DNA from 2 places in the Dendrosporobacter quercicolus genome. Region 2 is predicted to be linked to the other one. Evidence: a T-box and tRNA genes for the amino acid it is inferred to sense, from the RefSeq annotation. Region 2 holds a T-box; the other holds one or more tRNA genes.

Region 1 (15,824 bases), on a different contig from region 2:
CAACTGGTTGAGCATTTAGGCGGCAGTGTAAACTACTATAAAGTCGGCATGGAGTTATATTTCAGCGTTGGCAATCGAGTACTGCATTATTTACAGCAGCAGAATAAGCAGGTTTTTTTAGATTTAAAGCTTCATGATATTCCCAATACGGTGGCCCGGAGCCTGAAGTCGCTCACCGGACTGGGCGCAGCAATGCTGAACGTGCATGCTTTCGGAGGGCCGGCTATGCTTAAAGCCGCGGCTGAAGCGGTCGCCGGCGAGGCTGAGCGGCTGAGAATGGAAAAACCAAAGCTGATTGCCGTTACTGTGCTTACCAGTATGGACCAAACGGAGTGGTCGAGCATTGGCCAGACGGCTGAGCTTTCCGGTCAGGTTGTTAACTTTGCGCGGCTGGCTCAGGCTGCCGGCATTGATGGCGTAGTAGCTTCACCGCAGGAGGCTGCCCTGATCAGAGAAGCCTGCGGCAATGACTTTTTGATTGTTACACCGGGAATCAGGCCGCAGGGCAGCGAGCGAAATGATCAAAGCCGGGTGGCGACGCCTCATGGCGCGTTAGCGGCCGGAGCCAGTCATCTGGTGATCGGGCGTCCGGTTACTGCAGCAGCCGATCCCCGGCAGGCGGCTGAGCGGATTTTAGCGGAAATGGAGGGCGAATAAATGAATGAAGCTGAAGTAAAACAGCTGTTTATCGATACCGGTGCGATTATGGAGGGACATTTTTTACTGACGTCAGGTTTACATAGTCCATTATATGTGGAAAAATTTCAAGTCCTCCAGCATCCTGCGTTTACTGCCCGCCTGTGCACGGCCTTAGCCGGCAAATTTGCAGCCGAACAGGTGGAGGTGGTCGTCGGGCCGGTTACCGGCGGCATCCTATTGGCTCACGAAGTTGGCAAAAATCTTGGTACCAGAGCGATTTTTACCGAGCGCGAGAATGGGAAAATGACCCTGAGGCGCGGGTTTGTCATTAAGCCGGGGGAAAGAGTGCTGATTGTGGAGGATATTGTAACCACCGGCGGATCTGTTCAGGAAGTGCTGGAGGTAGTCCGCGAACACGGCGGTATTCCGGTGGGAATCGGGCTGCTGGTTGACCGGAGCGGCGGCAAGGTCAATTTTGACGTTCCCTGCAAGGCCTTGTTAAAGCTGTCTGTTACCACTTATCAACCGGAAGGCTGTCCGCTGTGCAAAGCCGGCGTACCAATGACGAAACGGGGCAGCCGGAAGCTGTAATGATAACGGTTTAACTGCAAGTACCCGAAATACGCAAAGGGACAGCAAATAAACCAATGCAAAAAAATGGCATAAAAATTCCTAAATGTAGTTTGCGAGCTCAGTTTTTTATTGAAGGCAACGGCATTAATTACAATATCTTAACGCAGTTTTTCGAACATAATCACCTCTGTTTTTGCCGATAATAATTGTGCAGGAGGTGATAAAATGGCAAAAGATGTTAAGTGCCGGGTTGAAAACTGTAAGTTTTGGAGTCAGGGTCAGCGCTGTACTGCGAACGCCATTGAAGTAAGTGTAGACAGTGGCGGAAAACAGGCCGGCGATGTTCAGGAGACCAACTGCCATACCTTTAAACTGCAATAACCAATGAAAACAGTCAGCCGGAAGCTTCCGGCTGACTGTTTTCATTGGCGTTGAATTCCTGCTGCTTGCTTTTTAGTACTTCTTCCCGTAAGCTCAGCCAGATTTGCTGGAACAGTTCGTTGTAATGCACGGTTGTGCGAATTGCTGCAATATCGCGGGGCCGGGGGAGATCAACTTCGACCACTGATTTTATTGTACCGGGATGGGCGGTCATGATCATTACTTTATCACCCACACAAAGAGCTTCATCAATGCTATGAGTAATAAAAACAGTAGTTTTTTTACTGGTATCCCAAATATGCAGCAACTCCTGCTGCAGGAGGATACGGTTTTGTTCATCCAAGGCGCCGAACGGTTCATCCATCAGCAGTATTTCAGGATCAGTGGCAAAGGCTCTGGCAACGCTTACCCGCTGTTTCATGCCGCCTGAAAGCTGACAGGGATACGCGCGGGCAAATTTGTTAAGTCCAATCATCTTAATATAATGGCTGGCAATATCTGCGCGCAGTTTTTTGGCAATGCCTCGCATTCGCAGTCCGTAAGCTACATTTTCGGCAACTGTCATCCAGGGAAAAATGGACTGCTCCTGGAAGACCATCGAATTGACCGGACGATTGCCGCCGTCGCTGTTGATTCTGATCATACCGCCGGACACCTCTTCCAAATCCGCCAATATTCTGAGCAAGGTAGTTTTGCCGCAGCCGCTGGGGCCGACAATGCAGAAAAATTCACCGTTTTTAATGGTTAAATTGATGTTTTGCAATGCCGTTACCTGACCGTGGCTTGTGGTAAATGTTTTGCTGACATTTTTCATTACGATCCGGTTCGTTGTATTGCACATGGCGACCTCCTCCTTAACGGCATTGCTGCTTCCACGGTAATACCAGCCGTTCTAACAGATCGAGAATGAGTGAAAAAATATAGCCAAGCACAGACAGCATAATCAGGGCGACGAACATTTGCTCAATATCAAACATGTCATAAGCCCGCCAAATCATCCAGCCGATACCAGCTTTGGCTGCGGATAGTTCAGCCGCCACAATTAAAATTAAAGCCATGCCCATGCCAAGCTTCAAGCCGGCAAAAATCATCGGCAGAGCGCCTGGCAGAGCGACGGTTAAGTAAAAATTTTTTCGGCTGGCGCCAAAGTTCTTGGCTACATCAAGATAAATCCGATCAATGCTGAGAACCCCGGCCATTGTATTAATTACCACCAGATAGAAAACGCCAATGGCAATGGTAAATATTTTTGAGGTTTCGCCCAGCCCAAAGATTAACAGGATCAGTGGCATTAAGGCCAGCTTGGGGATGGGGTAGGTCGCCGCAATCATTGGCTCAATGGCTGATCGTACGAGGGGCGACAATCCCATGCTGATACCAACCATAATGCCTGGTATCGAACCGGCGGCAAAACCAAAAATCACTCGCTGAACACTTACCGCAGTATGGTGAAAAAGATCGCCCGACAACAGCAGGGGAATAAATGCTTTAAATATTAAGGTTGGACTGGAAAACAACCGGATATCGATAGCGCCGACCTGGGCCAGCACTTCCCATAAGAGCAGAAGTGTCAGCGGCGACAAAACAGATAACATACGAATTGCTGTGGAATCACTTGACAGTTTAGCCATACACTCACCTCATACCAGATCACTTATTGTTGATACGGTCCCAGCTTTTTTAAGGCAAAATCTACAAAGCTATGATCAACGGCATCTTGCAGGCTAATATCTGATTTTAACAGATGATTTTCTTTATACCAGGCCAGGTCGAGTTCCACCCCTTTTAGTTTGACGTAGCCATCCGGGTTGAGGCCGGTGGGATACATTGTTTCGTAAAGGACCGGGTCTTTGACAACGGAGTATTTGCAGAGAATATCAATGATCTCGGCTTTATTCTGATTTTTGAAAAAAGCATTGTTGTAATCACGCAGTGATTGTAGATAGGCGGTCATAAACCGGTTGGCAAGTTCAGGATTTTTGGTCATACTGGTACCGTAAACCAATAGTGCGGTTTGCGCATCCGGGTCATAGTCCACAGGGTCTTTCCAGGGATCAATAATATCTTTGCTCATGCCTAAAGTGACAAAGGGTTCAATGAGCATTGCGGCGTCAATACTTTTATTGCTTAAGGAAACCAGCATATCGGGAAAAGAGCGGATGACCTGAACATCCACGTCGGCAGTGGTTAAACCGCCTTTTTGCAGTATGCGGGCTAAAGCAATTTCATCCAGCGAAGCGGTCGCGACAATCGCTATTTTTTTCCGGTGCAGCTGACTGTAGTCCGTCAAAGCGCCGGCCAGGTCTTTACGAACGACCAGACGGTAATATCCTTTACCTGGTACGTTAATGCCTTTATCGGCGACAATTTTTACCGGTATATCCCGGGACATGGCGTTCAACAGTCCGGAGGAGGTAACTGTTGCGCCAACATCAAGCTGACCTGCCGCCAGTTGATTAATCATTTCCTGACCGGAATTGAATTGCACAGGATCAATGGTAATACCCAAATCAGTATAGTAGCCTTTGGCCATGCCAATCAAAATACCGGCGTCAGAGGCTACCTGCTTCATGCCGACCTTTACCGTGGTTTGCTGCGACAGCGGCGCCAAATCAGGAACCCAATGGGGTGCTTTACCGGTAACAGGCGCAGACGGGGCCTGTGAGCAGGCAGTATGTAATAGAGCGATCAAGACAAACAGCAGAACTATGGTGTATTTCGCAAAAAAATGTCTTCTCATCATTTTCCCTCCCACTTGTCAAATAAGATTACTGCATGTTATTCAAATACCATTATTTTGGTGACAATAGCAGCAGGTTTTTTGCCGATCAGCCAGAATATATAAATATTTAGCAACCCCAGCAAACCCGGCGAATAGACAGAGGCTGAGCTTCCGGCAAAGTTACAGCCGTTCGGACTTCTATCAGACAAGGGAGTTATTATGGAAGAAATCATTAAACAAATTTGCGATTCGGAGCATTTACAAAAGCTTCCCGAAGCTTTACACGGGTTCAAACTTATCCCTGAGTTTATCAAGGAGGACACAGTTTACAGGATATTTCGTTATTGCAATCAAGACCAAAGGCGGAGCTTTTCGGTAATTTATGACAATGCAACCAAAGAATTTATTGCGAAAATTACTGTCGGGTTAGTGGTGTTTTGTGATATTTCCTATATTGTCGCTGATTTAGCGGCATTAGAGAAGGTTTTAGCAGAACATCTGGATCAAACACTCGCCAAACTGGGCTGCTTTAATGTTCAGGATTTAGATCTGATTTTCCGGGAAAAGAAAATCGTCGAATGGTCATATGCAGCTCAATTACCGGAACAAATTGCCGGGTTTGAACTCTTTATCAGGCCGGAGCAGCCGCTGAAAATAATCAACGGGTCTTACATCATTTTAGATTATAGTGATTTTTCCTCTGACAGTAATTTGATTATATATTATAATATTTACCGGGATGAATTTTTTGGCGAAATGCGCATTAAGCGGACACTGCAAATGGCAGCAAATTTTGAAACCAAATTACTGTCAGAACTGGCGGATAAGCTGTCACTTTATCTTGTGCCCGCCCTGGAGGATATGCGTAAGCAAATTCAGGCGGTTTAAGTGATTATGTGCTATTATATAGGTTAAGAAAGGATTTTTAGATGTGGAATACAGCTTTAACGATAGCCGGCTCTGATTCCAGCGGCGGCGCCGGAATTCAGGCGGATTTAAAAAGCTTTGCAGCCTTGGGCGTTTTCGGCATGAGCGCCATCACGGCCATCACTGCTCAAAATACTTGCGGAGTTACCGGCATCCGGGAGCTAGATACAGAAATTATTAATGACCAGATTGATGCCGTGTTCAGCGATATTAGGGTTGATGCCGTCAAAATCGGCATGCTGTCGAATTCGGAAATTATCAAAACAGTAACTGCGGCATTGGTTCGTCATAAGGCGCGCAATATTGTTCTTGATACGGTTATGGTAGCAAAGAGCGGCAGCCAATTATTGAAAAAGGATGCGATTGCAGCTTTGAAGAAGCATCTCATTCCCCAGGCCCTGGTAGTGACGCCAAATTTGTATGAGGCATCGGAATTGGTGGGATTTGAAGTCAACAATCAGGCGGACATGAAAAAAGCAGCTGCAGTGATCAAAGAAATGGGTGCACAATATATTGTGGTTAAGGGCGGCCACTTACCGGGCAGCGCCTGCGATTTGCTGTATGACGGCAATAAGTTCAGCAGCTTTGCCAATGAGCGGATTGACAGTGTGCATACCCATGGTACGGGCTGTACATTTTCTTCGGCTATTGCCGCCGGCCTGGCTAAAGGCTTGAGCGTCGAAGCCGCCGTTGCTGAGGCCAAGCGCTATATTACCATGGCTATTACACACGGTTTTGCTCTCGGCAAGGGGATTGGTCCTACGCATCATTTCTATGAACTATATCATCGAGCTGGTTTGTACTAGTATATGGAGGGTGAAAAATGGCTAGGATCCTAATTTGCGACGATTCCGCTTTTATGAGAATGATGCTAAAAAAGGTACTGGTTGAAAACGGTCATGAGGTGGTTGCTGAAGCCGGTGACGGAAAACAGGCTGTACAAATGTATCGCCTGCACAAACCGGAGGTGACGACCATGGATATAACGATGCCTAATTTAAATGGCATAGAAGCAGTGAAGATCATTCATAATGAGAACCCTTTGGCGCGGGTGATTATGGTTACCGCATTAGGTCAAAAGGCGATCATTAGTGATGCACTGACTGTTGGGGCTTCTGCTTTTATTGTTAAACCTTTTGATCCGGAGCAGGTGGTGGCCGCCATTAATAAAGTGTTAGCCACATAATCAAAAAAACTTGACAAAAAGCTGGATTTTATGTATAATAACTTTTGTTGTCGCAGATGTTGGGGTTAGAGGTTTTAAAAATTGGTTGACATGCAAAAGGCTCTGATATACAATAGATTATGCGTTTAATATGTGGCCCGGTAGTTTAGTCGGTTAGAATGCCGCCCTGTCACGGCGGAGGTCGTGGGTTCGAGTCCCATCCGGGTCGCCATTTTAGATGTTGGCTGTTGGACATTGGCTATTGAATTAAAGCAATAGCAGTCTGACTATAATATAGCAGGTTATTAGTGCGGCTTCCAAAGTCCAAAATCTAATATCCAAAATCCAAATTGCCTCGGTAGCTCAGTCGGTAGAGCAGAGGACTGAAAATCCTCGTGTCGACAGTTCGATTCTGTCCTGAGGCACCATTTATTGCGGAAATAGCTCAGTGGTAGAGCATCGCCTTGCCAAGGCGAGGGTCGCGAGTTCGAATCTCGTTTTCCGCTCCATAAAACGGCGGCATAGCCAAGTGGTAAGGCAGAGGTCTGCAAAACCTCTACTCCCCAGTTCAAATCTGGGTGCCGCCTCCAACAAAATTTATCATGCCGGGGTGGCGGAACTGGCAGACGCAACGGACTTAAAATCCGTCGGATGGTAACATCCGTACCGGTTCGATTCCGGTCCTCGGCACCAAATCTAAGCAAACTAACTTGAGTGTGATTACTACATGCCTTGGACTCTGTCCGGGTCTTTTTGTTTTATAGCGAGCGAATATAGTCAAGCGAATTGAGACTGCAACCGGATGGCAGCGCCGGGATTCAAACTGGGCCAGGATCATACGTCTACGTCCTGCCCGAATGGAGAAAGAGGTAATCACAATAACGGAGAAATTAGTAAAGGCTCCCGCGAAAAACAGGAGCCTTTATATTATAGCCCAAAACGTCCTTTCATAGGGCGGTTTTTTCATGTCTAAAATGAGAGAGGAAAGCCTAAGGCTTACGATGGAACGGTTTACCCGGGCTGAGGAAAGCGCTGGCCGCCAGGGAGCGGCGGATTGAGGCGCTGGAAAAAGAAAACGCCGACCACAGAAGCAACTTGCGGAACGGCCAAAGGAGTTAGAGATTCGTTAGCGATATTGAAATTTGAATTGCTGTCGAACATTTTTCTCAAAAACAAATTGAGCAAATTACGAATGATTTAGTACAACAAATTGAATACCATGGATTGACTATTCATGTTCCTTGGTAAGCGTAGTAGTCAGTAATTCGTATACAGAATCATAGATGTTACGATTCGCTTTTTTCTTCTGTTTTTTCGAGCGCAACTCGAATGACCAGATTTCTTTAGAGAAATTTTTAATACTTTCTTCAGTTTTTTCGATACTGGCCGTAACTTCCTGAATGCTTTGTCTTATCTGTTGAGCTGGGCCTTCCGTTGCATCGTAAGATTCAGTGGTGCGGTTTTGGTGCTTTGAAATAAGAAGTAGTTGATATTCAGTATTTTCCTGAAATTGTAAAATCAGATCGAACGCAAAGTAACAATTTAGATAAGGAGCCTCCGGAATATCATATTTAAGTGTGGCTTTCAAATTTCCGTAAGACGCCGATACAATACGTTCACCCGATTGAACTTCAAAGCCGTTCTCTTTGAAAAACCGGTCAAAGTCATGAAAAGCTTCGGTAATGGAATGTTCAATCTTTGTCTCGATTTTTTTGGCAAGACGTGCAGACAAAGTTCCCTGCTTTTTCTTTAAGTCCTCCAATTCTTTTAACAATGCAAGATTCATTGCAATCACCTCCTTTGGGGTGACATTTCGACAAAGACCAATAATTTCCTGTCTAAACATACAACCGGGTTTTTCTTTTCCGATGAGCGGGAACGCTCCTGCGAGATCGGAAGGTTTAGCGGTGGCGCCTTGGGACAGGTTAAAGGAAAAAGTTCAGACAAAGCGGCCCGTAAGCCTGTGCTTTTAATTCATGTTTGCCAAAACAGGCGGATGAGCCAGGACTGTTGGATGACCCGGCTGACGATTGGATTAAAGGATTTTTACAGGTAAGGCCGAATGTATAAGCGATAAACCATATTATTACCGGGGAGTATTCTATGACAATTCAAAACCAACCCACGATACCGATGCTCAATCAGTTGGAGCAGGTATTTACTTTTGCTTTTATCGAAACAGCAGTATATCATTTTGTTTTTCCCAAACAAGCTCAATATATTGCGGCGCGTATCAGCAAAAAAATATGCCGCTGTTTGTGCTGTAACGAGATTATCGAAGTTGCTTTTAGAAATGAAAGCGTTGTTCATATTGAAAAAAGCCGTTTGGCAGAGCAAAAAAAGCGATATGCCGCTCTTGGACTTCCTTTTCCTGCTGTAGCACAGGGCGAACCGCTTGTTTATCAGCAAACCGGTTACTGTGAAAAATGTTTTGCCGTCAATTTACAGCAACCGGAGCAGCCGGCGCAGCTGGTCTATCACTTATGCCGGCAAATTTATGAACTTGACCGGCAGTTTGCCGCAGCCGCCGGCCGGTTAATGGATTCCGCTGTAAGCAGGTGGCTGGAAAAGACGCCGGATCAACAGTTGTTCAGCTATGATCTGAGCGGCTATATCGCAGTGCGGGAGCTGCTTAGCGGCGTGGTTGCCAATGATGAAGCCGTTAACCGCCATATTAGGGAGTATCAGCGCCGGTATACCGAATTGGCCGGACAGGTCAAGGCTCATTTGACCTGTATTGCCGCAAACAAGTTTACAGCCATTGTTGGCAAACCGCTGGATATCTACGAGACGATGGCAGTGGACATTTATAATGAATATACCGTTGCGTTTCCTGAACCGGACATGCCGGCCGGGGAATTTTTCACTGAAGCGTCGCTGGTCAAGGACCGGATCATGATGTTTTTGGAACAGGGGCGCATCAAGGCCCCGGATGACTTATTGCGGGAACTTGGTTTTGTCGATCAATGGATTGAGTGGCTGGCCCGGCGCATGGCAACAATAGAACAAGATTAGAGAACCCGCCTTCGCCGGGATTTGAGAGCAGCAAAGCCACAGCCTGATGTTCGAAGCCATAACTTACAGGAGGAATGCGCAGGAACCGGGAGGTTACGGGTTATAACATACTAAGGAAATTAACTTTTCTGATTGCAAAGCATGAAACTGCTCTTTGATGTGAGCGGTTTTTTCATTAGCTGTATTCAGCGGCAACTGGGGGTATAACATGGATATATTTATTGTCATGATGACCGGGCTGAATTTGGTTTCAGTCATCGGCTTGTCTATATTGGTCATGCGGGTGTTAAAGCGGCGCAAGGACCTGTCGGTTACGCTTTATGGCATTGAGCGCAGCCTGGAGCGAATGGAGAAATCGCTTCAGGAGGAACTGGCCAAGAGCAGGGCCGAAAACGGCGTTAACGCGAGGGGACTGCGGGATGAACTGGCGAATGCGCTGAATCGTTTTAATGAATCGGTGCTGAGCCGGCTAAATGAAAATGCAGCTCTACAGTTATCGCAATTGGAGAGTTTCGCTAAACAACTTGGTCAGCTTACTCAACGCAATGAGCAGCGGATGGACAAGCTGCGTGATGCGGTGGAAGGCCAATTGAAGGCAATACAGCAGGATAATACCAGGAAGCTGGATGAAATGCGCAAGACGGTGGATGAAAAACTCAACGATACACTGGAGAAAAGACTTGGCGAGAGCTTTCGCCTGGTCAGTGAACGTCTGGAACTGGTTCACAAAGGCCTGGGTGAAATGCAGAGCCTGGCGCTGGGGGTTGGCGACTTAAAACGAGTTCTTACCAATGTCAAAACCCGGGGCATTTGGGGGGAAATGCAGCTAGGCAATATTCTGGAGCAGGTTTTAACTGTTGAACAATATGCGCAAAATGTTGTTACCAGGCCAGGCGGCAATGAACGGGTTGAGTATGCAATCAAGCTGCCGGGCCGGGATAAGGAGGGCAGTATTGTATGGCTGCCCATTGATGCTAAATTTCCGCAGGAGGATTATCAGCGCTTGCAGGATGCCCAGGAGCAGGGGGATTTTGCCGCTGCCGAAGAGACTGCCAAAGCCCTCGAAAACCGCATTAAGGCAGAAGCGAAAGATATTGCCGCCAAATATATTTGTGTACCTGATACTACCGATTTTGCCATTTTGTTTTTGCCGATCGAAGGGCTATATGCAGAAGTGCTGAGACGTCCGGGGCTGTGTGATATACTGATGAGAGAGTATAAAGTGATTGTTACCGGTCCGACAACACTGGCGGCTTTATTAAACAGTTTGCAGATGGGCTTTAGAACGCTGGCGATTGAGAAGCGCAGCTCCGAAGTATGGGGTATCCTGGGGGCGGTGAAAAGTGAATTTGGCAAGTTTGGTATTTTACTGGATAAAACGCATAAAAAATTGCAGGAAGCCAGTAATTCTATTGATAACGCGGCCCGAAAGTCGCGGACTATTCAGCGTAAATTAAAAGATGTGCAGGAATTGCCGCAGGAGCAGGCGGTCAATATTTTAGGTGCGTCAGGTATTGGTGAAACCTTTGCAGATGAAGAATAATACATCACCTTGCCTGTGTCCGGCAGGTGCGCTCCTGGGCCTTGGAGAGCGAAAACCCGGTGCAAATCCAGCCTGGAATTTTAAGAGTTACAGAACTAGCCCCTGAAAAATATAGATGCTATAATATGACGGTGGGCTAATTTTAAAAGGGAGAAAATATACTTAATGAAAAATGTGTATGATGAAATACGTCTTTTTTATGAAGAAGATATAGAGTGGCAACCAATCGTCAGACGGGAATGGGTTGAGGGTTTTTTGCGCCAGAAAGCCTGGCAGGGGGTGGCTGATGCTGAACTCAGAGCGATGTGGCGTAATATTGAAATGTTTATACTTTATCTGATTCATGCTGAGAACGATAGTTTAGACGAGCTTACCGCCCGGGAATACAGTATCGCAGTTGAATGGTTAGCCAGTCATATTCCGGACTACAGTATCAGCATTGAATCGGTACGGCGGTTTTTTGACGTGTTAAAGGATTTTTTTCAGTATCTGTATAGTAAAAAGGCCATTGCCGGAACTGAGGAAATCAACCGGGCGGCACATGAAATCGCCGGCGGCGATACATTAAGGTTGATGAATATTGATGACTCTGAGCTGGGGATATTCAGTGAAGATTTTGACGCTCCGGCGCTTCTGTCTGATGAGTTTGGCAAGCGGGTTGGCGATACGGTGGAACGGTTGATGGTGAAAATTGGTTCTTATTTTCAGCAGGAGCAGTTTAGTAATGATTTTGACCGCGCTTTGTACTTGTACACCGGCCCGTTCGATCATGTGCCTGAAAATGAGCAGGATGAATTCTGGCTGGGGTTCTGGGATTATTTTCTCTTTGATTATCATTTGCTTGAAAGTGATGAAAAACCATTACAGCATTTCTTTGATTTGCAATACAAAACACTGAATGCTGATGAACGGCAAATTTTACAGGATCTTTTAAACGCGCAATTTACCGTGTTTTACATCAGCAGGATTCTGGGACCGGATTGGGTGGAATGCATTGATTTATTTACCGGCGCCGTGATGAAGCTGCCCTATCCGGATTTTGAATTCAACAGCCTCAAGAAAATCTTGTTTTATGGTCATCTGTATTCGGGCGGAGTTGTTATGTTGAATTATGTAACTAGTGTTGAGGTCAGCCCCAATCTGCGCCAACGGATCAAAGATGAAGTTCTCCGTCAGAAGGCTATTTATGAAATTCAGTGTCCTGAAGCAACGCTAACCGGTTTTTTTGACAGACATGCTTTGGTTGTTCGCCATACCATTGACGTACTGGTAACTTTGGCTAAGGTGAATGTAACGTCTGCATTTCAGCTTGAGAAAGAATTTCCTGTAGTACGCGACATCCGTACTCCTAATGAGCAGGTAGCTTTATTGCTGGACAAGCTGGCCAGGGAATATGGATTATCCTGCCATGATCTAATGCTGGTTAAGAGAATCTGGCATGATTTTTCTCAGCTGACGGTGGTTACTATTAGAAAGCCTGGCGTATGGGCGGCAGCTGTATTATTTTCATTTGCGCAAATGAATGGAACAGATGATATCTCTCCGGAGGAGTTGGCGGAGAATGTGGGAATATCTGTAACCAGCCTGAAAAATAGCCGTAATAAATTATTTGATGTATTGCAGTTGCAGAAATTTGATCCGCGTTATTTAAGTGAAGAAGGCTTTGTGCTTTCTTTGTTCGTACTTTAGATAGGGGTGATCATTGTGGTTTGTGAAAACTGCGGCAATGAATTTAAGCCGGGCGAAACAGAATGCAGCGTGTGTCATTCCGGTAAGGGCGAAGTTAAAATATTAACGACAGAGGAAAAACGGAATTTTCAGGGCGTGACAATTGAAACAACTGGTGAGGATCAGCATGACCAGAATCAGCGCCGGCGACATGAGCGGGAAACTGGCTATGTTAAGTACCGGGTGATCAGTTTTGGCAATTCCGGTTTTTTGACAAAACTCTTATTTGCCGGGATATTGCTGTTTGTCATTTTTGTTGCCTTGCCGGTAGTTGTTTTCGGAGCAGGCTTAGTTTTGATCATATGGTTTATCTTGCGGAGCATTAACCGCTAACAAAAAACTCCCGGAAATCCGGGAGTTTTTTGTTAAAGTGCGTGATATTTGAACCGCAGCGTACACGGAGGTCACAGAGGAAATCCGGCGCATCGCGCCGGAGGATCAACATAGTAATTATATTTTTACGTCCCTCTGTGGTTAGCCGCTTACTCCCGTTTATTCCCTAATAACTCGTCTTTTAATTTTAAATAATTAGCGGTAAAGTATACGCTATTCTGGGACTCACGGTGGTCAAAGCCATAAGCACGGCGGCTGACGGCCAGCACAGGAGGCGCCTGAATCCGTTTGGCGACGGCCATACCGGTATAGAGTTTCCACCATTTTTCGAGGTCGGCAATGAACTCGGCCGGGGTTGTAAACAGCTGCCTTACAATACCGGGCCGGCAGCCCAGTTTTTGTTCAAGGACGTCCTGCTTGTACCAGATCAGTATGTCTTCCGGGGTGGCTTTGCGCCAATATTCAACAAATGCCCGGAACAGATAATCATGATAAGGGTAGTGTAACGGATCGCCTTTGCCCTCGTCAACCGCCTGGTCAAAGGAAAGTTCAGCGCTGGGAACAATATCGATGGTGGCCTGGGGAATGACTTCTCGCCCATAAATCTGCTCATTGACATAACGGGAAAGGTCATATACCTGGTGTTTCCATAAATCAGCTAAAGCCGCCAGAAAACCGGCCTGGTCGCCATAGAGGGTGGAGTAGCCGACGGAAAGCTCACTTTTATTGGCATTGCAGGTGAAGACTCCGCCAAAAGCGGCGGCTACTCCGGCCAAGATACGGGACGAACGGTCGCGAGCCTGAATGTTTTCAGCCGTAAAGGGCGATACCGACAACTGGAAGACTTCGTTTGTCGCCAGATCCTTAATCTGGCTGGTGTTAATTTGCTGAATCGTACAATCCACTATTTCCTGAATAGGGATGACAGTATAAAGGCACTTAAGGTTTTCGGCAAGTTGATAAGCCAGATCTTTGGTGGTTTGCGAATTATAAGTGCTGGGCATATTGACCAGCAGGACGTTTTCCGGTCCAAGGACTTTGGCGTAAATAGCTGCAGCTAAAGCTGAGTCGATGCCGCCGGATATTCCGACAACAACCTTTTTAATTCCCAGGGAATGCGTAAAGCGCGCAATTCCGTAATGAATGGCCTGATAAATGCTGCCAATATCCTGGTCATTTGGCGGGATGACCGGTGCGGTTAGTGCAGCTTGGCGGCTTAGGTCCAAATCAATGATTTTCAGTTCGTCTGAAAATGGTTCACAATAGTGAGTAATGTCTCCATTGCCGTTGTAAACTGTGCTTACACCATCAAAAGTATAGACCGTTTTGCCATTGTTTTGCAAGCCGGTTGTATTTACATAAATCAGCGGCACTTGTGTTTCACGGGCCTGCTTGGAAAAAATCCGGTTGCGTTTGTTGTTTTTGCCCAAGGTATACGGGGAGCTGGAAATATTAATAAATAGATCGACAGGGCTGTTTTTGCGGATGGCGGCAATTGGCTTAACCGGATAATCATCAGTCCAGCCATCTTCACATAAAATACAGCCAATATTCAAGGAACCTGTCGGCAGGTTCAGCTGCACCGGCTGCAGCAGAGTTTCAACATTGACGTTTAATTCAGCCGCCAGCTGCCTCAGACTGTAAAAGTGTCTGGTATCGTCAAATTCACGATAGTTTGGCTGGAGCGTCTTGATGCGATAGGGATAAGGAAAGTTATCACCGCCCAGCAACTGGCCGTTATAGGCCGCAAAAAACGCGTTATATTTGCGCACCCGGCCATCATTGTTATGCTTTTCCCAGTCAACGGCAATGTTGCCGAACATAATGCAGATATCGGTCGAACTTTCGATGATCAGCCGGCCGAATTCCTCGCAATCCCGCAAAAAAGCTTCCTGTTCCCACAGATCGCCCAGTAAGTAGCCTGGGACAGCCATTTCAGGAAAAATGATTATACTGGTTTTGTCGCTTAGCGCCTGATCAATCATTTTGTGCATGGTTTGCGTATTCAGATCCGGTCTTCCAGGAGTAATTTCCATTTGTCCTAATGCAATTTTCACAAGTATGGGCACCTCTTTATGATTATTCCTTACTATTGTACACTCATATCACACGCTCTTAAGACCTTTAAATATTTTAATACTTCAACAATAAGCGCTGAAATCCTTTCCTGACTGCTGGAATAAAGCAGGAGATTTAGGTAAATATTTATAAATATAATGATATGGGGTGAGCATGATGGAGCATTGTTCCGTTATCAGGCTGTTTTGCAGGAAAACAGGGTGGAAACCGCAGCCAGAGTGCAGGAGGTACTAACCAAGTAGGCCGGAACTATCTTTTGCTGGTACACAGTTGTGCTCCGTTGACAAATTGCCTGAACAATTATATACTGTAAAAATACTCATCTGCTTTATTGTACATAGAATACTTGATTCGAGGGGTAGAGAGGCTTTGAAGAAAACAAATGCGGCCCGTATTTTGGATGGGCTGGGAATTGAATATCGGCTTCAGGAATATCAGGTGAATTTAGATGATCTCAGTGCTGAGGCGGTTGCCCTGAAGGTCGGTTTGCCTGCTCAACAGGTTTTTAAGACGCTGGTCGTCCGCGGTGATAAAAGCGGGGTAATAATGGCCTGTATTCCAGGGGCGTCTGAATTAGACCTAAAAGCGCTGGCGGCCGCCAGCGGCAATAAAAAAGCTGAAATGGTTCCACTGAAAGAAGTATTGGGTATTACCGGCTACATCAGGGGCGGCGTTTCTCCTTTGGGAGCGAAAAAGGCTTTTCCTGTTTATGTTGATGA
Region 2 (15,824 bases):
TCATAACCAATATTGAATTTCTTCTTAGTCGCGGCGTCCATGAACTGGAATTTGTAGATAATGAATTTTTCGGCGGGAGAAATGATGCCTTAATTGCCCGAGCCAGCCAAATTACGAACGCAATCCGGAAGCTTTCGGAAAAATATGGAGTCAAGGCAGCCTTCCGGATATTTACCAATCCGCTTATTATTGCGAAGGCGGATGAACAGCAAGCCGGGACAAATCAAAAGATGAAAGAGTTACTCCACTACATGAAGAACTGTGGGCTGAAGAGGCTTTATATTGGGATTGAAGCGGCGTCTGAAGAGCAAAGAAAACGATTTAACCGCAAAGACACTATACAGGATGTTATACTGGCTATTCAGGTGGTAAGGGAACTGGAAATTGCCCTGGATGCCGGGTTTATAATGTTTGATCCGTTAATGAATTTGCAGGATATTAAGGAAAATGTGAACTTTTATAAAACATACAACCTGTTAGAGGCCAATACCTGGCCTCACCGGGATCTGTGCGTCCTATTCGATACGCCTATGTTGCATTTGTTGAAAAAGAAGGGGCTGATCACAGGCGTGGATTATTATGAATTGGTTTACACCTATCAATACGCTTCTCAGGATATGGCCTATTTCGCGAATACCGTTCTGGAATTTGGGGCGAAAACAGGTAAACTTTTTCAAGTACTGAAATATTCCACCAAAGAATTGTTCAACGAGCAATTGAAGCACCAAGCACTATTGTTTTCGCGAAAAATGGTAGATGAAAACGCAAAAATATTCCTGGAATTAATGGATAATATGGTTCAATGCCTGGAACAAGGTTCGCGCGATTATGGAAAATGCCTGGAAAGTGCTTGGCGAGCCATGGTTAATCTAATTAAGGAGATCGAAAAAAGCCTGGTAATTTACGATACAAATAGCGCTCATTATCCCAAGCTGGTAAAGAATCTGGATGAGGCTAAAAAACAATTGGGCATGTCCAATTTGGAGCAGATATCATAATTTTACAAACGCAAAGGAGGATATATGAAGCAGCTTTGGGAACGCTTGCCGCAGGCGGTCCATTGGCAAAATCATTACGTTATGGCGTTTTTTGCTGTCCTGGGAAGCGTTCTAGGGGTAATCGCTTATGATATAAATCCCTGGATTCTTGGCGTTTTAATATTCTTCCCCCTGGGCGTAATCCCCTTACTGCTGGGGATGTTTACTTCATTTACCTTTTCTGCTTTAGTGTACCTTGTGGTGGAACAGCATCAGACATGGGGTGATCCGGCATTCGCGCTATGGGGTGGTATGCCAGTGAGAATGGCAGTTAGCTTGGCGGTTATTCTCTTGTTTTGGCAATATTACCGTCATTTTTTGCAAAACAATTTAATGGAAAAACAAAGAGATTTTATATTTTTTGATCATACAAATGTTCGGATAACCTTGTTCCAGTTGTGCAAGTGGGTTGTTACCCCTTTGTTTTTGCTGTCCGGCCTGTTGTTAGGTATGAGTCTGTTGGCCGGAGGCAGTCATTTATCCCCTTTTCACTTGCCTTTTTCACAACTTGATGAAAGCAGGATAAGACCTTTGACTGTGACCAAAACTGCGTTTGACCCGGCAGCGGTGGAAACGGGAAAGAGTCAAAATTGGCGAGGCTGGGAAACTCCGTTTCAGTATGGCTCAGCCAAACAGTTTTTTACTTTTTATCAGCAGCATTCAGGTTTGAGTCGGTCGCATTTGGTAGAAAACATCTCTAATATGCACGTTGTTGTTCCCGACTGGTATTCTCTGGCATCAAACGGCAGAGTGGTAACAAGCGTCCAGGCCGAAATTGATGAAATGCTAAAAAGCAACAGGATCAAAATTATGCCTACCATCCATAACATTCGCAATGGTAAGTGGGACCCGGACGCCGTTCATCAACTCCTCATTTCAGATGCTGCCAGGGAAGACCTGATTCGGCAACTGCGCGTTGACGCAAAGAACAATGGTTATTGGGGAATTAATGTTAATTTTATTGACTTGTATCCAACAGACCGGGAGGCTTTAACCGGATTTATTCAAGAGCTGGCTGCCGCATTTCACCACGAAGGCTTATATGTAACTCAAAATGTGCCTGTATTGCCGGGTGAAGATACTGCCTACGATCATGCCATTTTGGCTGAGTGGCTGGATTATATCGTATTGGTTATTCCGGAGGAACACAGTAGTCTTACGGAAGCTGGGCCCGTCGCTTCCTTTGCATGGACGAAATCGTGGATTGAAACAATTGCAACACCTTTAGAAAAAACTATAATCGGTTTGAACGCATGTGGATATGATTGGAACATAACCCGAAAGGGAGAAGCCATTCAGCTTGCTTTTTCCCAGGTAATTGACTTTGCCGAGCGCCATGGCTTACAGGTGCAGTGGGATCCCGTTTCCCGCAATCCTTATGTAGCTTACAAAGAAAATCAAAAGGAACGCGTGATTTGGTTTGCAGATAGCGCTGTTTTTTTTAATGAAATAAAAATGGCCTGGGATAGAGGGATGGCTGGTGCAGCCCTTTTGCAGATGGGATTGGAGGACCCGAATATCTGGAAGTTCACAAAAGATATCGTCCAGATTGCGGATCATGCTCCTTTATTGAATACGGACCAAAAAAATATTTCATATATCAGAAAAAACGTATGGCTTGACGAGCAGGGATTTGTTCGACATATCAACACCAATTTTACATCGAGGCAGTACAAATGGGATGAAATGCTAAAAACTTTAGAAAATAATTCAGCGGAAAATACAATGCTTTTTTTTGCCTTCTATGCGCCGGGCAGGGAAAACGACAAGCGGTCACTGAAACAGAATATTAATCATATTGATGTTTTGATTCCTGGCTGGTACAGTCTGGATGCAAGCGGGAATTTAGTTATTGGAAAAGAAGAAGCAACCGATGCGTGGGTGAAGAGCAACGGCAAAGGTATTATGCCGCTAATTCATAACTATGTGAATGGAGAATGGAGTAGCGATGCGGTTCATCGCTTGATTTCCAACACCAGGCAAAGAACCAGATTGATCGAGCAATTGTATCAGGATATTATAGCCAATGGCTATATCGGCATCAATTTCGACTTTGAAAACGTAAAAGAAGACGACAAGGAACACTGGTCTGCTTTTATCAAGGAAGTAAGCGCAAAATTCCATAAAAGCGGTCTTCTGGTAACCCAGGATGTAGCTGTTTTTGACAAGGCTTTCGATTACCCGGTACTGGCGGAATATGAAGATTACTTTTTCTATATGCTCTATGACGAGCATAATCTTGCCACTATGTCGTCGGCTGTAGCATCTTCCGAATGGATATACAGAATGCTGGCCACAATGGATTTGCCGCCGGAACAAACCATTGTCTGCATTGGCAATTACGGTTACGATTGGAGCCGTTCATCTGATCAGGCCGGCCAGGTATTGAGCTACGATGAAGCGATGAGTTTGGCAGCTTCTCATGGAATCCCAATAAAATGGGATGTGGTGTCGTGTAATCCTTTTTTTCAGTATGAAAAGGATGGGATCGGGCATGAGGTATGGTTTCTCGACAGCGCTACCTTTCATAATACAGCCCGGATGGCAGCGGCCAAAGGGACGGCCGGAGTCGCTTTATGGCGTGTTGGGTCGGAGGATCCGGCTGTATGGCAGGTTATTAGAGACCTGAAACAAGGAACACCGGGGCAAGGGGTGGAGACCATTCCGATACCAGAGCAACCTGTTATCGAACCGGGCAATATTGTAAAAGAAGCGATTGCCGGCAAATCTGGAAAAAGGGTGCTTAAAACAACGGGACTGGAATTTATTTATGATGTGGAGTATTTGCCGCCCGTACCTTTTCAATTGAAAATGATTCAAAAACAGGATAAAAAAATAGTATTGGCCTTTGAAGGCGGCCCTGATCCCAAAATGACTTCGGCCATTTTGGATATGCTGAAGGTCTATAAAATCAGGGCGGCGTTTTTCCTCACTGGAAAAAATACGCTGCAATACCCGGGTTTGGTTAAACGGATATATAAAGAAGGGCACGAGTTGGGCATTCTTTCTTCTGCCAATAGAAAATTCACTGATGGTCCGGATAAGTGGAAACTGGAAAGGGTGTTGACCCAATATTTAATCGAAACCATTACAGGGCGCAGGACTCATTTTTATCAACTGCCGGATACTGTAGGGGATCATATTAACAATGAGGCTGTATGGACTTCGCTGCAGGCGCTGCAGGCTGAAGGATATATAATGGTTGACAATACTTTCAAGCTTGCTCATGTTATGGATGAAATGAATAAAGCCATCGTCCTGCCTGCAGAGGAAGATCTTAGATACAGGAAGGTGCTGACTTTGCCGGGCGTTTATAAAGAGCACCACGACAATATCAGATCGTTTGCCGGTATCATAAATGAACTGCAGCGGCTGAATTATCAGTGTGTTAGCTTATCCAATATGCTCCAAGTCTCTCGCGGGGAAGTGATGCCTCCCCAAATAGCTCATATGCGATTAATTCAGACTTTCGGCGGCAGTCTGGTTTCTTTGTACGCTTTTGCCAGCAGTATTTTTCAAATAGTGGGACCGGTTGCCATCTTGCTAGGCATATTGCGCCTGTTTATCTTCCTGTTATTGGCTCTAAAACACAAAAAAAGTCAGAAACAACTGACGTTTGATGATGCATACCGTCCGAGAGTAAGCGTCCTGATAGCCGCCTATAATGAAGACGTGGTCATTGGCAATACGCTTGTCCATTTGCTGAATAGCAGCTATACTGATTTTGAAATCCTGGTTATAGATGACGGTTCAACTGATGACACTTACGAGTTCATCCGGAATACCTTTGGGGACGAGCCGCGAATAAAACTTTTCCAGCAGACTAACCAAGGAAAGATTGCAGCCCTTAATTATGCGCTGGAAAAGGCAAGTGGTGAGATTGTTATTACGGTTGACGCTGATACCCTGGTGACCAAAGATTCCATGAAATATTTAGTCCGTCATTTTCAGGATATCAAGGTGGCTGCAGTGGCCGGCAATATTAAAGTAACCAACCGTAATAGAATTGTGGCTCTTTTTCAACATATAGAATTCGTTTATTCCTTTAATCTGGAGCGGAGGGCTTATTCGGCAATTCACGCCAATATTGTCGTACCAGGATGCAATGGCGCCTGGCGGAAATCCTATCTCATGGAAGCCGGAAAATTCAGCACGGATACCATTGCCGAAGATACTGATGTGCCGATTGCTTTCTTGGAAAATGGGTACAAGGTGATCTATGAAGAAAAGGCACTGGCGTTTACCGAAGCCCCTGATACCGTCAAGGATTTGTATCGGCAAAGGGTGAGATGGTATTTTGGCATTTTACAGGTGTTGTGGAAAAATAAAAAATTGTTGGTCAAGGCCAGGAATAAATGGGTGCAATTCGTAACCCTCACCAATTCGTGGCTGTATGGCGTGCTATACCAGCTCATCGTTCCGGCGATTGATATCATGATTCTGTGGCAGTTACTCAGCGGAACCAGCTACCGTATCGTTTTTCTGTATTGTTTGCTCATACTTCTGGACTTAGGGACTACGGTTTTTGCTTTCCGTTTAGAGCGAGAAAGTTTGAAGCCTTTGATGTGGGTTATTCCTATGAAGATTTTTTACCGATACTTTATGTTTTTAATGATTGTTTTGTCGCTGATTAATGCCTTTAAGGGAAAGCCCTTGAATTGGAACAAATTAAAAAGACTGGGAGCGATCAATGTCCAAACCTCAATTTAAAAGGGTAGAAGACGTTTACAGGGTAGCAAGAGCCCTAGCGAATGTGACGCCCGTAAAACGCTATTTAGGCGGACAAGATTGCAGGGCTACGCCCGCTTAAGAAAAAAACCGGCATAGCCGCAATGTCATTAAGTTAAGTTAAATCGGCTTAAAAGGTTATTCAAATCCGTCAAACTATGCTACCCTATAAATGAAGCTGACAGCGTTTTGCAGCGTATGTTGCACTCGTCCGTCCGATCTGGACGAAGTAATGGCGGTGTTAGAGCCGGAGATTCTGACATTTCGTTTATGAGCGAAGTCAGGCGTTGTTTTACGGTATTGGGATATTCGTTCACTTGGTAAAGCCTCTTAAAATCTGGTCATCCAAGGGGTTTGATAACATGTTTCTCGCTATTTGTCAAGTGTTTTTCTTCAAAAAAAGAGCAGGGTATCTTTTGGGATACTCTACTCTTTTGGATAATATTGTATTTTTTTAACTTAATGACATTGGGCATAACCGGGGTTTTTCTTGAAGTAGAGAGGTTGAAAACTGATTTTAGCAATCGAACATGCTTTGCGTTATTGCCTAATAGAAAAAATAACAAGCAAGTTCACAGGCACAGGTAGAAGCATAACATAACAAAATTTGGCGTCTCATTATTCCGTATAGTTTAAGTGCGTTTACCGGCCCGGTAAGCTTTGTCTAAAAGCTGTACAGTATGAACAACATCCTGATTCATATGATTTTGCAGAATGCCATCCTGGAGATGCATCCGGCAGGTGCCGCAACTGGTTGCAACAATATCAGCCTTGGTACCGGCGATATTGGCGACTTTTTTATCATTGATCTTACGGGACAGCTCATAATTAGCCAGACTGAATGAACCGCCTGATCCGCAGCAACGGTCGCAATCTTTCATTTCAACGAACTTCAGACCGGGGATTGCTTTTAATACTGCCCGCGGTTGTTTGGTTACTTTTAAGCCGCGAACCATATGGCAGGGGTCATGCATGGTTACTGTAGCGTTTACAGGGCCAAGTGTGTCTTTGCGGAAATCAAGCACGTCTACCAGGAACTCACTGATTTCAAAAGTCTTTTTCGCAATTTTTTCGGCTCTGGCCTGCCATTCCTTATCATCCTGGAGCCAGTGGGGATACTCTTTCAGTGCTTCCGTACAAGAGCCACAGGCGCCGATGATATAATCAACCTGGTAGTTTTCAAATGTTTCAATGGTTTTTTTCGCCATCTCTTTCGCTAAATCAATATCCCCTGATACATAAACCGGAGTGCCGCAGCAATGCTGAGTTTTCGGAATGACTATTTCCACATTGTTTTCTTTCAGAACATTGATCACAGCTTCGCCGACATCGGTATACATATAGTTGATGGTACAACCGGTGAAGAAGCCAACTTTCATTTTTGGGTTAGCGACTGGAATAACTTCAGGGTATTGACTGCGCAGAGGCGAAGGCGATATGGGCGCAGTGGCCCGGCTGGCATCCATTCCCGGCATTGGGAAACGGGATACGGCGGCCATTTTACCGGGGATTTTTTTGAAGGTAAGAGGACCGAAGGTGCCGCCCATTTTAAGGGCAAAGTCAAACAACTGTCGGTTGCGCAGTAAGCGAAAAACATTTTTCTTAATGGGATGCAGGCCGCGGGATTTAACGGCAGCCTGGCGACCGCGTAAAATGAGCTCGTCAGCTTTTACGCCGCAAGGACACTTAGACGTACAGGACTTGCAATTCAGACACTTGGCCATGACCGTGTCGAAGGCCGAGCTAATCGGCAGCGCTCCTTTAAGCACCGCTTCCATTAACGCAAGCTTGCCCCGGGCCACCGAAGATTCACGGCCGGTTTCCTTGTAGATCGGGCAGACTGCCATACAGTTGCCGCACTTCATACAGTTGGCTAAAGCATCCTGCAAATCGTTTAACAGCTCTTTGTCATGAGCGTTGATATCGCTTGCTGAAATTTTTTCTTTAGTCATAGTTAACACTCTCCCACTAATTTACCAGGATTTAAAATAAGATTGGGGTCAAGTGCGCGTTTAATGGCTCTCATGGCATTCATGCCCTGGGGACCATGCTGATATTCCATCCAAGGCAGTTTGCCTAACCCGATGCCATGCTCACCGCTCAAGGTGCCGTCAAGTTCAACTGCGGCTTTAAACATTTCGTCCATTGCTTTGTGAACGCGTTCCATCTCTTCTTTGTCGCGCAGGTCACATACGATTGTCGGATGCATGTTGCCATCACCGGCATGGCCGAAAGTACCGATTGTGACATTATTTCTGGCCGCAATATCTTTTACTGCTTTAAGGAAAGCGGGAACTTTGCTCCGCGGAACGGTTGCATCCTCAACATACGTGGTCGGGCGAAGTTTGGCTAAAGCCGGCAATGCAGCCCGGCGGGCAGCCCATAAGTTATCGCGGTCGGCATCAGTTTTGGCAATTTGCACATCAGCGGCATTGTTGTTTTTCAGCACTTCCATGACTTTTGCAGCTTCTTTTTCAACTACTTCGGGTATGCCGTCAACCTCAATGAGCAGTACGGCCTCAGCATCAAGCGGCAAGCCGACTTTGGCATAATCTTCAACGGTGCGGATGGTTGCATTATCCAGAATTTCCAGGGTGGCCGGGATAATTTTAGCCGCAATGATCCCCGAAACGGCTTTACCGGCGTCATCAAGATCTCTGAAAATAGCCATCATGCTTTTTTTGGCTTCAGGAGCCGGAACCAGTTTTACGATGGCTCTGGTAAGAATACCAAGCGTGCCTTCAGCTCCTGTAAACAATTTTGTCATGTCGTAACCGGAAACGTCTTTGACATTTTTACCGCCGGTCTTAATAATATCGCCGTTGGCCAGAACTACTTCCAGCCCCATAACATAATGTTTGGAAACACCGTACTTCAGGCCGCGCAAGCCGCCGGCATTCTCCGAAATCGTACCGCCAAGGGTTGCAGTGGCCACTGTACCAGGATCCGGCGGATAAATCAGACCATGTTTGGCAACTTCATCATTCAGATCGGCGACAACTACGCCAACCTCAACACTGGCTACCAGGTTTTCCAAATCAATTTCCGATATTTTATTAAAGCGGGTCATTAAAAGGACAATTCCGCCTTTAGTTGGAACAGTTCCGGCACTTAAGTTGGTACCGGAACCACGGGTATAAACAGGTATTTTGTTGGTATTGGCTAATTTCATAATTTCTGAAACTTCCTGGGTTGTGGCGGGAATGACAACAGCATCCGGCATGTGAGCATGGCCTGGTGTAGCGTCATAAGAATAAGTGTAAAGATCCTCCGGGCTTGTCAATACATTGGCCTGGCCCACAATTTTCTTTAAAGCCTCAATATGGGTGTTTTGCATTCTTTTCATACCCCTCTGCTTAAAATTAATAATATTGAAAAAATTATTATTTGTCTTAAATTCTATCCTTTTTGCACACATAAGTAAAGTTGGGCATTCAATGTAAAATACCGTAAGAAATACACCTACATTACAAGGTGAAATTTCTTACGGCAGTATTTTAACCTGAGCAATTGGCTGATGCAGCGGAAGTTTCAGGTATGAATAAGCTTGTGCTGCATTGCGTAGTTTACTAATTCTGATTTCTTGCGGACATTTAATTTGCTCATAATCCGTGAGCGATAGGTATCGATTGTTTTGGGGCTGAGTGAAAGCATTTCAGCAATTTCACTATTGGTGTATCCTTTCGCCAGAAAACGTAGAACTTCCCGTTCCCTGATACTAAGCAATTTGTAAGGATTTGCCCCTTCCGGCTCATTGGTGGAAGTTTTCAGCAGACTGTTGATCAGGGTTTGTGAAATGGTTTCATTAAGATATTTCTTGCCGGAATAAATTTTAATAATTCCTTCAATCAGCTCAGTATCAGCCGATTTTTTTAAAACATAGCCATCTGCTCCGGCGCGCATGACTTCCTTAATATATTCTTCGTCATCATACATTGTCAGTACCAGAATACGACAGGACAGGCCACGAGACCGCAATTCCTTGATACATTCAACACCATTCATGCCGGGCATGGAAAGATCCAGGATTAAGACATCAGGATGAACCTCTTCAACCATTTTAATCGCAGTCATACCGTCGCCAGCTTCACCGATAACGTCGAACTGCGGCGTATAACTGAGAAGCGCTTTAAGTCCTGATCTTAAGACGGCGTGATCGTCAGCTATGATAATCCGGATTTTGTTCATAAAAAAACGCCTCCAAATATACTAAAACTGTATCATAGATTTCCTTTTAATGTAAGCTTAATGTAAATAAAATAATTATTTTGTTGCTTAAAATAATGATAAAAAGGCAGTCAGGGCAGTTTTGGGCCGGCCTGCTTTTTGTTGAACCCGCACCAGATAAACAGCAGGATGCCGATGACGACGACAACCAAGCTGGTCAGCTGCGCCGATTTTAAACCGAACATAAGCGTACCGTAATCACCGCGGATAAATTCTAAAAAGAAGCGGGCCAGTGAATAGAGGACGGCGTACAGAATAAATACCTGGCCTTTGGCATGAGCGGTTGTACGAAACATCAGCAGTATGGCAAAAATAATGATATCCAGCTGACCTTCAAATACTTCAGCCGGCCAAAGCGGCTGGTTGCCATAGACCTGGTAAGCCAGTGTTGTAGCCGGATAAATAATCCCAAAGCCGCCGCCGGTAGGCTGGCCAAAGGCATCCCCATTGAGCAAATTGGCCGTCCTGCCAATCGCCTGCCCCAGGATAATCGCCGGTGCAACGATGTCGGCAAAGGCCCAGGTATCAATTTTATGACGTTTGGTATAAATATAGCCGGCCAGTACGCCTAAGACTACGCCGCCCTGGATGGCCATGCCGCCCTGCCAGACAAACGGAATTTCCAGCAGATGCTGGCTGTAATAGTCCCAGTCGAAAAAAAATACATCCCACAGCCGCGCGCCGACAATACCGGCCAGGCCGCAGTAAATGCCCATGTCAGGTACGTGGCTATGCCAGCGGCCGTCCTGCTTAGCTAAAAAATAGGCAGTACCGGTTGCTAAAATAATGCTTAGGCTTAGTATAAGACCGTAAGCTCTGATTGGAAAATCACCAATAAAGAAAAGATACTGATGCATATAGCCTCCCAAACAATAATTTGATAGAATATAGTATAGTTTTTGCTGTCAGTTTATCATGGCAGCAGCTTGTCCGGCAAAATAACAAAAAAGAGGGGACAGCCATGGATAAACGCAGATGGGGCAGCCTCATCGGGCTGCTGGTTATTGCAGGTTTCATAGGTTATACATTAATTGATTTTTTTAAACCGGCGCAGATGCAGATGCAGGCTGATACAGGAGTTACAGTGGACAGCCGGCTGCCGGTTTTTACTTTAACCGGCCTTGACGGGCAGCAAGTGACGGTAGGCCAGCCGGGAAGCATTACTGTCATTAATTTCTGGGCGACCTGGTGTCCGCCATGCCGCGAGGAAATGCCGGGCTTAAATGCATTCTTTCTGAAGCATCGGCAGGAGATCCGGTTTTATGCGGTAAATATTCAGGAGCCGGCGGCTAAAGTGTACGAATTTATTCAACAGCATCACTATGAGTTCCCCGTATTGCTTGATCAGGAAGCTGTTGTTGCCAAAATTTTTCGAATAAATGCAATACCAACCACGTTAGTTGCGGACCAGCACGGCATCGTCCGATACCGGAAGGCCGGCAGTATAACCCGGCAGGAGCTGGAAGCGGTAATCGGAAAACTGCAGGGGTGATGAAATGACGGAAAATGTTTCCCTGGCCGCAGCCTTTGCGGCTGGTATTGTCTCAGTACTGTCGCCCTGTGTCATTCCTGTGCTGCCAAGCTATGCCGCCTGTTTAACCGGCACTGCAACCGGGCGCGGCAAGGTCGTCATGAATGCCGTTTGTTTTTTGGGAGGTTTTACGGCGGTCTTTATTGTAATGGGCGCCACTGCATCGCTGTTAGGGCAGTTGTTTAGCCAATACCAGGAATTCATTCGGAAATTCGCCGCTATTTTTATGATGATGATGGGCGGACAGCTGGCTGGACTTTTTTCGTTTTCCGGGCTTAACCGTGATTACCGTCCACTTTTGCCTAGCAGCGGGCAGCTGGCTGGTTGTTTTCGCGCGTTTGTGTTGGGCGCCGCGATAACCACCGGCTGGACGCCTTGCATTGGGCCTGTTTTGGCAACCGTTTTGCTGTATGCAGGTTCAACCGCATCATTAAAAATCAGCATTGGTTTATTGCTGGCCTACGCCGCCGGTTTTGCCATTCCGTTTTTAGCGCTGACTGTACTGCTCAATCAAATTCGTGACAGATTAAAAAAGGCTGCGCATTTACTGCCGTACATTCAAAAGGCCGCCGGCGTGGTTATCCTAATCACCGGTATTTTATTGTATTTTAATGTATGGATTAAGCTGATTGGAGTTGTGGCCTGATTCTGTTTAATATTATATATTATAGGAGAAATAAGCAAAATCTGCAAATTAGTTTTAGCTGACGGTACCTGGTAGTCCACCTTCCCCAAATCTACAGTGTTCTTGGCGCAATTCATCCTATAGCTTTAGACTTGGTGGACTATGGCATAAAAAAGGCCGGCGCAAAAATAACAACCAGCCTTACCTTACATCAACTTTTCAGCCAATCTTCAAATTTTGCCAGTAGATCACTGCGGGCGGCCTCGACTTCAACCCCGCGCCATTCCTGGCCGGTATCACTGTCATACCAGCTGTCCCTGTTGCTGAAGGTACCGGATGGATACAATTTTTCTTTAATTGCCAAATGCATGCCATCCAGCATGCTTTGTTTAATGGTTTTTCTGGTGACGGCGCTGCCTGTTTTTTCGGTTGTTTTTACATCCAATCCGGAGTCAGTTAAATATACCTCGACAAGGCTTAGCAGTTTGCCTTGCTGCCCGGCAGCGACGATTGCCTGCCGGGCAGCTGTGGTAGCCTGGATTCGCTCGATGCTATCTTCTGATACAGTAACTCTTACATTGCCGATAATCAGTTTATACATAATACACCTCCTCAATAGTTTAATTTATGCTGGCGCTTTCGATATAGAACAGCATATTTTCGTTAAGTTGACTTTTAAACGGCACCTGCGATATAATTAAATAAGCGGCATTCTGACTGGGTTTTGCATAGAAGATCAGGTAATGCCTTTATTAATCCGGTGATGCAGATCAGTAGGCTTTAATGGTGGCTGTCAGAAAATTGGCGGTTGATGCGAGCCAATACAACATAAAGCTGAACTCGCTGCGGAGGAGCAGTTGCTTAAACAACTGACGCTGATTGGCGTTATCGATCAAGAGAGGGTTGACAAGTGTATTTGTCATCAAACAGGGTGGTACCGCGAGAAATCTCGTCCCTGGCATCGGCCATGGGGCTTTTTTGCTTATATGGTCGGAACGGCTTGCTTCTGACTTGCTGAAGGCAATCCTGAGCTTGGTACAATCCTGGGCCCAAAAGGGCAAGAAAAGTGCTGGATTACAACAGGGAGGTTACCTAATCAATGAATGAGAGATATGCTCCGCAAGAGATTGAGGCGAAATGGCAAAAGTATTGGCTGGAACAACACACGTTTACGACCGAGCTTAATCGTCAGCGTCCGGAATACTATGTGCTGGAGATGTTTCCTTATCCTTCAGGAAATTTACATATGGGACATGTTCGCAATTATTCAATTGGCGATGTCGTTGCCCGGTTTAAAGCGATGCAGGGCTATAATGTGCTGCATCCGATGGGCTGGGATGCCTTCGGTATGCCGGCTGAAAACGCAGCCATAAAAAATAGCGTCCAGCCGGCGGAATGGACTTGGAAAAATATTGAGAATATGCGGCGCCAGCAGCAGGAAATCGGTTTATCGTATGATTGGAGCCGCGAAGTCGCCACCTGTCATCCGGACTATTACCGCTGGACGCAGTGGCTGTTTTTACTGTTCTACGAACGGGGTCTGGCTTATAAGAAAAAGGCGGCTGTAAACTGGTGTGACAAATGCAATACCGTTCTGGCGAACGAGCAGGTACTTGAGGGTAACTGCTGGCGCTGTGATTCTGTGGTAATCAAAAAAGAACTGGAGCAATGGTTCTTTAAAATTACTGACTATGCCGACCGGCTGCTTAAGGATCTGGATGAGCTGAAGGGCTGGCCGGAGCGGGTTAAAACGATGCAGGAAAACTGGATTGGCCGCAGTGAAGGTGCTGAATTCAGCTTTACAGTACCGGAATTTGACGAAACAATCCCGGTTTACACTACCCGCCAGGACACGGTGTTTGGCGTAACCTATGTTGTTTTGGCGCCTGAACATCCTTTGCTTGAGAAACTGATCGCCGGCAAACCGAATGCGGGAGCGGTTCGCGATTTTGTCGAAAGTGTCCGCAATCAGAGCGAAATTGCCCGTACTTCAAGCGAATTTGAAAAAGCCGGCATGTTTACCGGTTCGTATGCAGTTCATCCTTTTACCGGGGAACAAGTGCCGATCTGGGTGGCAAATTACGTGCTGATTGAGTATGGCACCGGCGCTGTCATGGGTGTTCCGGCGCATGATGAACGCGACTGGCAGTTTGCCTCAAAGTATAACCTGCCCAAACGATTGGTGATCGACTGGCAGCAGGGCCAGGCCAGTCTGGAAAATATGACCGGGGCGTATGACGGTCCGGGCGTTTTAGTAAATTCAGGCCAGTTTTCAGGACTGGATAATGAAACGGCCAAATCAGCGATTGCCGGCTGGCTGGAAGAGCGGTCTCTGGGCAAACGCCGGGTGAATTACCGGCTGCGCGACTGGCTGGTATCACGTCAGCGCTATTGGGGCGCGCCAATACCGGTTATTTATTGTGACCATTGCGGTGTAGTAGCGGTGCCTCAGTCCGAGCTGCCGGTAATGCTGCCGGACAATGTCCGGTTTGATACCGGTTCGGTTTCTCCTTTGGCCCAGGTGGAAGCTTTTGTTCGTTGTACCTGCCCGTCATGCGGCGGAGCCGCCCGGCGGGAAACCGATACAATGGACACGTTTATTTGTTCTTCCTGGTATTATTTGCGCTATACCGATCCCCGTAATACCAATGCGCCGTTTGATTCCTCCAAGGCCAATTATTGGATGCCGGTTGATCAGTATATTGGCGGTATTGAACATGCCATACTGCATTTGCTGTATTCGCGGTTTTTTACGAAAGTGCTGAAGGACGCCGGCCTGGTAAACTTTAATGAGCCGTTTAAAAATCTGTTAACCCAGGGCATGGTTATTAAAGACGGTTCCAAGATGTCCAAATCCAAAGGCAATGTAGTTTCGCCGGAAGAAATCATTGCCAAATACGGCGCGGACACCGCCAGACTGTTTATTTTATTCGCCGCTCCGCCGGAGCGCGATCTGGAGTGGAGTGAGCAAGGGGTCGAAGGGGCTTACCGCTTTTTGGGACGGGTTTGGCGGATTGTTGATTATTATGAAAAAACGGTGGTTGGCGCAGACGATGATTATGACCACAGTTTGCTGAGCAAAGAAGAAAAAGATTTGCGCAGAGTTTTGCACATTACGATTAAAAGGGTTACTGAGGACGTCGGCGCCAGATTTAACTTCAATACGGCAATCAGTGCGATTATGGAACTGGTCAATGCCATGTATGCGGCTAAAGAACAGTCTGTTGTGGCGAATGCGGGATTGCTGCGGGAAGTCACCGCCACCTTATTAAAACTGCTGGCGCCGTTTGCGCCGCATATTGCCGAAGAGCTATGGCATCAGGTGGTCAGCGCGGACAGCAGTGTTCATAAGCAGGTCTGGCCGGCCTTTGACGCTGAAGCCGTTATTTTGGCGGAAGTAGAAATTGTTCTGCAGATCAATGGCCGGGTTCGTGATAAAATTGTCGTACCTGCAGGCTTGACGCCAAGCGAATTGGAGAAAAAAGCGCTGGAGCAGGAAAAAGTTACGGAATTCACTGCCGGCAAGCAGATTATTAAAGTCATTTGTGTACCGCAAAAGCTTGTGAATATTGTGGTCAAGTAAGCAATGCTGTGAAAACAGGAAAGCCGCCGAACCTCTTGTCGGCGGCTTACAACGGGGAAAAAACTGCTGATGCAACCTGCGGCGTTCTGCCGC

Evidence for each region. The T-box of region 2 lies ahead of leuS (leucine--tRNA ligase). A T-box ahead of a tRNA ligase gene usually reads a tRNA of that ligase, here a tRNA-Leu.
Region 1: it encodes a tRNA-Leu, which carries the amino acid that the T-box ahead of leuS (leucine--tRNA ligase) is inferred to sense. The anticodon was not compared.

What each region holds. Positions count from the first base shown of each region.
Region 1 is NZ_FNHB01000014.1:13,299-29,122, reverse strand. Features, by position in the region: gene pyrF (orotidine-5'-phosphate decarboxylase) at 1-657, shown strand, start outside; gene pyrE (orotate phosphoribosyltransferase) at 658-1,230, shown strand; gene BLR06_RS17535 (DUF1540 domain-containing protein) at 1,438-1,593, shown strand; gene BLR06_RS17530 (ABC transporter ATP-binding protein) at 1,607-2,434, opposite strand; gene BLR06_RS17525 (ABC transporter permease) at 2,448-3,224, opposite strand; gene BLR06_RS17520 (ABC transporter substrate-binding protein) at 3,248-4,336, opposite strand; gene BLR06_RS17515 (hypothetical protein) at 4,535-5,203, shown strand; gene thiD (bifunctional hydroxymethylpyrimidine kinase/phosphomethylpyrimidine kinase) at 5,245-6,048, shown strand; gene BLR06_RS17505 (response regulator) at 6,066-6,428, shown strand; tRNA gene BLR06_RS17500 (tRNA-Asp) at 6,563-6,639, shown strand; tRNA gene BLR06_RS17495 (tRNA-Phe) at 6,760-6,835, shown strand; tRNA gene BLR06_RS17490 (tRNA-Gly) at 6,842-6,916, shown strand; tRNA gene BLR06_RS17485 (tRNA-Cys) at 6,923-6,997, shown strand; tRNA gene BLR06_RS17480 (tRNA-Leu) at 7,012-7,100, shown strand; gene BLR06_RS17475 (hypothetical protein) at 7,636-8,193, opposite strand; gene BLR06_RS17470 (hypothetical protein) at 8,511-9,422, shown strand; gene BLR06_RS17465 (DNA recombination protein RmuC) at 9,631-10,965, shown strand; gene BLR06_RS17460 (hypothetical protein) at 11,131-12,654, shown strand; gene BLR06_RS17455 (hypothetical protein) at 12,670-13,026, shown strand; gene nadE (NAD(+) synthase) at 13,176-15,089, opposite strand; gene ybaK (Cys-tRNA(Pro) deacylase) at 15,475-15,824, shown strand, end outside.
Region 2 is NZ_FNHB01000001.1:813,510-829,333, reverse strand. Features, by position in the region: gene BLR06_RS04040 (B12-binding domain-containing radical SAM protein) at 1-998, shown strand, start outside; gene BLR06_RS04035 (trifunctional glycoside hydrolase family 18/polysaccharide deacetylase/glycosyltransferase family 2 protein) at 1,023-5,747, shown strand; gene BLR06_RS04030 ((Fe-S)-binding protein) at 6,398-7,717, opposite strand; gene BLR06_RS04025 (FAD-binding oxidoreductase) at 7,720-9,102, opposite strand; gene BLR06_RS04020 (response regulator) at 9,297-9,953, opposite strand; gene lgt (prolipoprotein diacylglyceryl transferase) at 10,064-10,849, opposite strand; gene BLR06_RS04010 (TlpA family protein disulfide reductase) at 10,954-11,484, shown strand; gene BLR06_RS04005 (cytochrome c biogenesis CcdA family protein) at 11,489-12,169, shown strand; gene BLR06_RS04000 (hypothetical protein) at 12,360-12,749, opposite strand; T-box leader at 12,900-13,108, shown strand; gene leuS (leucine--tRNA ligase) at 13,248-15,731, shown strand.